One region of the Streptomyces cinereospinus genome, then DNA from elsewhere that is predicted to be linked to it. Evidence: riboswitches for the same ligand, from Rfam matches in the RefSeq annotation. Region 1 holds a riboswitch; each other region holds the start of a gene.
The links. A riboswitch is a leader RNA that binds a small molecule or an ion and turns the genes downstream of it on or off. The one in region 1 is predicted to bind cyclic di-AMP.
Positions count from the first base shown of each region.

Region 2: another riboswitch for cyclic di-AMP. It lies ahead of ACFF45_RS11830 (M23 family metallopeptidase); the one in region 1 lies ahead of ACFF45_RS02110 (C40 family peptidase).
Region 3: another riboswitch for cyclic di-AMP. It lies ahead of ACFF45_RS28390 (transglycosylase family protein); the one in region 1 lies ahead of ACFF45_RS02110 (C40 family peptidase).

Region 1 covers NZ_JBHMCY010000003.1:59,876-62,132, reverse strand. The annotation lists gene ACFF45_RS02110 (C40 family peptidase) at 1-1,055, opposite strand, end outside; cyclic di-AMP (ydaO/yuaA leader) riboswitch at 1,064-1,233, opposite strand; gene pcrA (DNA helicase PcrA) at 1,889-2,257, shown strand, end outside.
Region 2 covers NZ_JBHMCY010000017.1:93,475-95,731, reverse strand. The annotation lists gene ACFF45_RS11835 (SGNH/GDSL hydrolase family protein) at 1-98, opposite strand, end outside; gene ACFF45_RS11830 (M23 family metallopeptidase) at 313-1,311, opposite strand; cyclic di-AMP (ydaO/yuaA leader) riboswitch at 1,316-1,481, opposite strand; gene ACFF45_RS11825 (tyrosine-protein phosphatase) at 2,035-2,257, shown strand, end outside.
Region 3 covers NZ_JBHMCY010000071.1:26,407-28,663, reverse strand. The annotation lists gene eno (phosphopyruvate hydratase) at 1-304, opposite strand, end outside; gene ACFF45_RS28390 (transglycosylase family protein) at 568-1,284, opposite strand; cyclic di-AMP (ydaO/yuaA leader) riboswitch at 1,289-1,468, opposite strand; gene ACFF45_RS28385 (transglycosylase family protein) at 1,655-2,257, opposite strand, start outside.

The sequences.
Region 1 (2,257 bases):
TAGAAGAAGATCAGGTCACCCGGCAGGGCGGCGGCGAGGGAGACGGTCGTGCCGGCGTTCACCTGGTCGTAGGTGGTGCGGGGCAGGCTGACGTCGGCGGCCTTCCACGCGGCCTGGGTGAGGCCGGAGCAGTCGTAGGAGTCGGGGCCGGTGGCGCCCCAGACGTACGGCTTGCCGATCTGGGCGCGGGCGAAGGCGAGCGCCTTCTCCGCCTTGGTGCCGTACGCGGAGTCCGGCACCGACGTCCCGGAACCGGACGGGTCGCCGGTCGCGGTCGAGGAACCGCCGCCCGCCGACTCCTGCACCTGCTCCTGCTCCTGTCGCGCCGCCTCCAGGCGCCGCTGCTCCGCCGCCTGCTGCCGGGCGAGCTCGGCGGCCCTGCGCTCGGCCTCCTCCTGCTTCTCCTTCTCGATCGCCGCGAGGCGGGCCTTCTCCTCGGCGGTCAGCCGCGACAGCAGTTCCCGCGCGTCGGCGAGCTTCTGCTGGACCGTGGCCTTGGCCGTCCGCAGGTCGCTCTGCGACTCGGTGAGCGTCGTCAGGCTCTCGGTGGCCTCCTGGCGCTTCTTCATCGTCGCGGACTGCTCGGTGAAGTACTCGTCGACCGCGTCCTTCTGGCGGCTGGTCAGCCGGCCCATCAGCTGCGTCCGGTCGAGGTAGTCCTGCGGCGAGTCGGCGAGCAGGAAGGTGGCGGTCTCGGGGAGGGACCCGCCGGTGCGGTACTGGGCGGCGGCGTACGTCCCCAGTTCCTCGCGCGCGTCGTTCAGCCGCTGCGCGCGCTGGGCGACGTCGTCCAGGAGGGTGTCGACGCGCTTGCGCTGCTTCGCGGTCCGTTCTTTGGCCGCGTTGTACTTCTCGGTGGCCGACTCCGCCTGGCGGTAGAGGTCGTCGACCTTCTTCTCGACCTCTTCGAGACTCGGGTTGTCGTCGGCCGAGGGGGCGGCGTTGGCGGTCTGGGAGAGCAGGGCCACGGACGTGAGGGCGGCGGTGGCGAGTGCGGGGGTCCGTATACCTGCTGCGCGCGCGCCGGCGGGGCGCGACTTGCGGTGCGACGCCAAAGGAGGCGACTCCTTCCATCTGCCGCCTACCGGGTTAGCTGTCGGGTTCGGGCGGGTGGTTCGGAAGGGTTGCCCTACGGTCCGCTCCCGGGGAGGGAGGCGGGCCGATTCACCCCAGATTCGGTTGGGTCCCCGGCTCCGGCTGCCTGGGGCGCACCGGACTCGGCGGAGGCCGCGCGGCCCGGCGACGTTCGCCGGTGGGGGTCGTGCGGCCTGACCGGAACGGTAGCCAACTCGTGTGGCCCGTGTGAAGGTTGGTGGGTGATATGCCCGATACATTTTCGTGACCTTTAGTCAGTCGTTACGGCTCGCGTGAGATCGTGTTCGGACGGTGAGCGTGCGCGGCCGGCGGCCGCGGCGGCGGCCGGGCGGTGCCCGCCTCGTGGTGTGGGCAGGGGTCTGCGTCGCGTGCGTGGCCGGTGGGGGCCGTGGGCTGCGTCGCGGTGTGCGGCCGGGGTCTGCCGGGTGATGCGTGGCCGGGTCCGTCGTGCGGTGCGTGGCCGGGTCTGTCGTGCGGTGGGTGGTCGGAGCGGGCCTCACGTGCAAGGTCGGACCGGGCCTCACGTGCGTGACCGCAGGCCTCACGTGCGTGGCCGGGGCACATCTCGCGCGCGAGGCCGGCTTCTGTCTGTGCCGGTACGGTCGCCGGCCTTACGTCCGTGGCCGTCCGGCCTCGGCGCCGCGGCGGGATCGCCCGCCTCGCCGCGGTGGGGCCCACCGCCTCGCCGCGGCAAGATCGTCGGTCTTCCCCGCACGATCGTCCGCTGTTCCGGTCCGGGATGTTTCCGGGGCGGCCGCGGGCTGTCGGTGGGGCACCCTAGACTCGGAGAGCGATGAGCAGCCTCTTTGACGACAGCTTCCTGGCGGACCTCCAGGCCCCGCGGGCCCACGAGGAGCCCCCGCCGCCCGAGGACGAGCACGCTCCGGAGCCGATCCCGGACGATCTGTTCGGCGGGAAGTTCGACGACGTGCCCCCGGACCGGGACGCCTACTACCGCGACGGCGCCCCGCGCCCCGCCGTGGACGCCGCCGCGCTCCTGGAGGGGCTGAACGACAACCAGCGCGCCGCCGTCGTCCACTCCGGCTCCCCCCTGCTCATCGTGGCCGGTGCCGGCTCCGGCAAGACCCGCGTCCTCACCCACCGCATCGCCCACCTCCTCGGCGAGCGCGGGGTGCACCCGGGGCAGATCCTCGCGATCACC
Region 2 (2,257 bases), on a different contig from region 1:
GCGAACCGGTCGGCCCAGCCGACGAACGCCCCGCCGGGGCCGGGGTCGCCGACGCCCTCGGTGAAGCTGTCCCCCACCGCCACGTACGACCCGATCACTGATCTGCTGTCATTCTTCGAATCGTCTGCCACGTCGGACCATCATTCCGTTTCGAATGTGACCTACGCGACCGTAGGGCGGAGTTGACGGACGGTGAGAAAGGCCACGGCCAAAGAATTGGTCAATGACGGAATAAGACCCGGTGACCGGGACGCCGAAGGCCGGCCCCGGGGATCGGGGACCGGCCTTCGGCGGTGCGTGCGGTGCGGTGGGTCAGCCGACGGAGACGCCCTTGGAGCGGAGGTAGGCGACCGGGTCGACGTCCGAGCCGTAGTCCGGCGTGGTGCGGATCTCGAAGTGCAGGTGCGGGCCGGTCGAGTTGCCGGTCGAACCCGACAGGCCGACCTGCTGGCCCGCGGTCACGCTCTGGCCGCTGGAGACGGAGAGCGCGGACAGGTGGGCGTACTGCGCGTAGTAGCCGTCGGCGAGCCTGACGACGACCTGGTTGCCGTACGCGCCGGCCCAGCCCGCGGAGACGACCGTGCCCGCGCCGACGGCCTTCAGCGGGGTGCCGCTGGGGGCGGCGAAGTCGACGCCGGTGTGGTAGCCGCTGGACCACATGCTGCCCGCGACGCGGTAGGCGGTGCCGACGCCGGCGCCCTCCACGGGGGCGGAGAAGCCGGTGGCGGCGGCCTGGGCGCCGGTCGCGGCCGGGGAGGAGCCGGCCTGCTGAGCGGCGGATTCGTCCGTGGGCTTCGAGGACTGCCGCGTCGCCGACGACTCGGCCGGGGAGGACGGGGCGGACGACGAGGAGGAAGAGGAAGAAGGGGATGAAGCGGACGAGCGCTTGTCATCGCTCGCCGCGGCCTTCTGGCCGAGGGTGAGCCTCAGGCCGGGGTGGATGAGCGACGGGTCGTCACCGACCACCTCCCGGTTGTCCTCGTACAGCCGCTGCCAGCCACCGCTGACGTGCTGCTCCTCGGCGATCTTCGCGAGGTAGTCGCCGGCCCTCACCGCGTACGTCCGTACGTCCGTCCCGGCGGCGGACGCCGACGCGGCGGCGGCCTGCCGGACGGCCGTCCGCTCGGCCGGGGCCGACCGGACGGCCTGGTCCGCGGCGGACTGGGGGGTGGCGGACTGGGGGGTGGCGGCGTGGGCGCCGGCGGCCCCCATCAGCGGCAGGGCGAGTGCGGCGCCACCGGTTCCGGCGGCGGCGATGGAACGGGTGAAGCGCTGGGTCTTCGGACGGCGGTGCTTACCCTTCGCGGGCATGGCGAATTCCTCTCCGGCGCCTGCGAGGTGAGCTGTCGGGTGCGGACTGGAGATGCCCGGCCGCGTCGGGACGCGGCTTTACCCCGAGCCGTTCCGGAGACCGGAACAGGCGTTTCTACCTGTGGGTCCCCCGCTCCTGCCGAACACGGGTGAGTTAGCGCGGGCACCGGGCGGCGGCAGGATTCGGCGTCCGTCCGGATCGGTGTGGAACGTAAGCGACCGCGACGCGGCGGGACAAGCGACGAGTTCCGCCGCAACGCCGTTTTCGTGATCCGTTCACCGGAATCCCGGTCACACTCCGTGCATTGCGGCAGGGGTGTTTCTCCTGAATACCCTTGATGAGCATGTGAATTACGTGAACATGCCGAGCCACGCTCGGTCACGGATATGACGCTGCTCACGTGACCCTGCCCCAGGTGGCCTTACATCAGACAGAGTTGGAGCAAATAGCCCAATTCGGACAGGCGGCCCAGATATGACACTTGCGAATAACAGCCACGCCGAGACCGTCTCGCCTCTCCACTCACGGCCCACGGCGCGGCGACGCGCCCCCCTGCGGCGATTTGCCCCTATTCGCACCGTTCACTCGACGGGCATGTGCCTGCCCGAACTCCCCCGCGACCGCCTGTGGACCACACAGGATGGCGGCATCTCGTGCCGTATCGTGCAGGTGGACGTGCCCGTCGACGAGCCGCGCCGACGGGGCCGAGGGAGGGAGCCCCCGTGACGCAGCAGGTGCCGTCGACCGAGCCCGAACTGGCCGGAGTGCGCAACTTCCGTGACGTGGGCGGACTGCCGACCGTGGACGGGCGCCGGGTGCGGCACGGAGTGCTGTACCGCAGCGGCCACCTCGCGCACGCCACCGCCGAGGACGCCGCGTTCCTGGCCTCGCTGGGCCTGCACACGGTCTTCGACTTCCGCAACGCCGCGGACCAGAAGCTGGAGG
Region 3 (2,257 bases), on a different contig from region 1:
TGTCGGTGGCGTCCAGGTCGAACATGGCCTGGTCGATCAGGCGCTGCTCGGTGGCGTCGTAGCCGACCAGCTCCGGGCCGATCTGCTCGATGACGGCCAGGACGGCCTTCTCGACGCCCTTGCCGAGGTAGCGGTCGGGGTCGCCGTCGCGGAGCTCGATGGCCTCGAAGGCGCCGGTGGAGGCGCCGGACGGGACGGCGGCACGACCCGTGCTGCCGTCGTCGAGGCCGACCTCGACCTCGACCGTGGGGTTGCCTCGGGAGTCCAGGATTTCCCGGGCTACGACGACGTCGATGGACGGCACGAGCATCTCCTTCGTGGATGTGACGCGGTGAGCAGGACCGCAGCGGCTCTGCGAGACGAGCCTAACCGGCTCCGTGCGATCGGCCAGCCGGTCGCCCATCTCGTGGACGGAACCGAGAGTAAATTGTTTCCGAACCAAACAAAGACATCGATGCCCAACAGTGACACAAAGAAATCCCCGCCCTGGCGCGTACGGGGGAACACGCACCGGGGCGGGGAGCCCGTGGGGACGGGGGGAGCCCGCACGGGAGACTCGGCGGCGGACTACTGCAGGTGCAGCTGCTGGCCCGGGTAGATGAGGTCGGCGTCCTCGACGATGTCCTTGTTCAGCTCGAACAGCTTCTCCCAGCCGCCCTGGACGTCGCGGTCGGCGGCGATGGTGCTGAGGGTGTCGCCCTCGACGACCTCGTACTCGCCGTCACCCTTCTCGACCTTGTCGCCGGCCGGCGTGGTGACCGTCTCCCCGGCGGCCGGGCGGTCCTGCGAGCGGGAGGCCGGCTGCTCCTCGGTCGCCCGCGTGCCGGCGCCGGCGCTCTGCTCGGTGCCCTGCTCGGCGCTCTGCTCCGTGCTCTGCCCGGTGCTCTGGGTGGAGCCGCCGCCATAGGGGGCGTTCGACAGGCCCGTGCCGCAGACCGGCCAGGCACCCTTGCCCTGACCCGCGAGCACCTTCTCGGCGATCTGGATCTGCTGCTCCTTGCCGGCCTGGTCGGCCGTGGCGGCGAACTGCGTGCCGCCGTACGCGGCCCAGGTCGACGCGGAGAACTGCAGACCGCCGTAGTAGCCGTTGCCGGTGTTGATGGCCCAGTTGCCGCCGGACTCGCACTGGGCGACGGCGTCCCACTCGGCGGCGGTGGCGGCGGAGGCGCTGCCGGCGGCCACCAGCGGGGCGGCCACGGCGGCGGCACCGGTGACGCCGACGGCGGCGATGGCGCGGACGGTCCTGGACGGACGACGGTGCTTGCCCTTGCTGGAGAACAGCATGGTTGGATCCCCTCACCGACGCCTGCGAGGTGAGCTGTCGGGTTCGGGCCGGTTGAGTTGCCCGGCCACACCTCCGTGGGAGGCGTGGCTTCACCCCTAGCCGGTTCCGGCGCTGAGTCTCCTCAACCGCCGGGCCCGGCACTTACCTTGGGTCCCCCGCTCCTGCCTACGGCGCTTGACGCGACGACTGTTCCCGGACGGCCGCTGGCAGGATTCGGCGTTGCGGCAACCGGGGCCCGCGTTGGCGAGCGGTCATGACCGTAGACAGGTGATCGGCCGGATATCAAAGACGATCAGCATTTCTGAGACTCATCCCACACTTTCGCCGTATCGGACATTCGGCTCGAAGTGTGACATGAACTCCCGTCACCTAGGGGCGTTTTCCGGACTGGTGTCCGGCTCGTCCCGGTGACTGCCCGGCATCCTGCCCGACGCCGATGTCCAGCGTCTGACCGGGGACGATGAGGTCGGGGTCGGTGCCGAGGGAGTCCTTGTTCCCGGCATAGAGGGCGGACCATCCGCCCTGCACGCCAAGGGAGTCGGCGATGCCCCAGAGGCTGTCGCCCTCCCGGACGGTGTACGCGCCCTCGACGGCCGCACGGGCGGTGGCGCCGTCGCGCGAGGCATGCCGCCCGGCGGACTCGCCGGCACGGCCGCCGGCCAGGTCTTCGTTCGCGCTTCCACCACGGTGCCGGCCGACGCTCAGGGCGCCCGTATCGGTGAGGTTCGAGGTGCTCGGCGTGTTCGACGGCACGTCAGCCGACGGAGAGGACGGGAGGAATGCGCCCGATTCGGAGGATTGGGTGGGTTCGGGCGAGGGGGTGGATCCGTCGCCGGACCCGGCGGAGGAGGAGGGGGTGGGCGAGGCGGATGCACCGCTACCGGCAGACGGGGTCGATGTATCCGCTTCGGCGGACTTGGTGGAGTCTGTGCGGGAATCGCTGGTACTGGATCCCTTGGTCCTCTTGGAGTC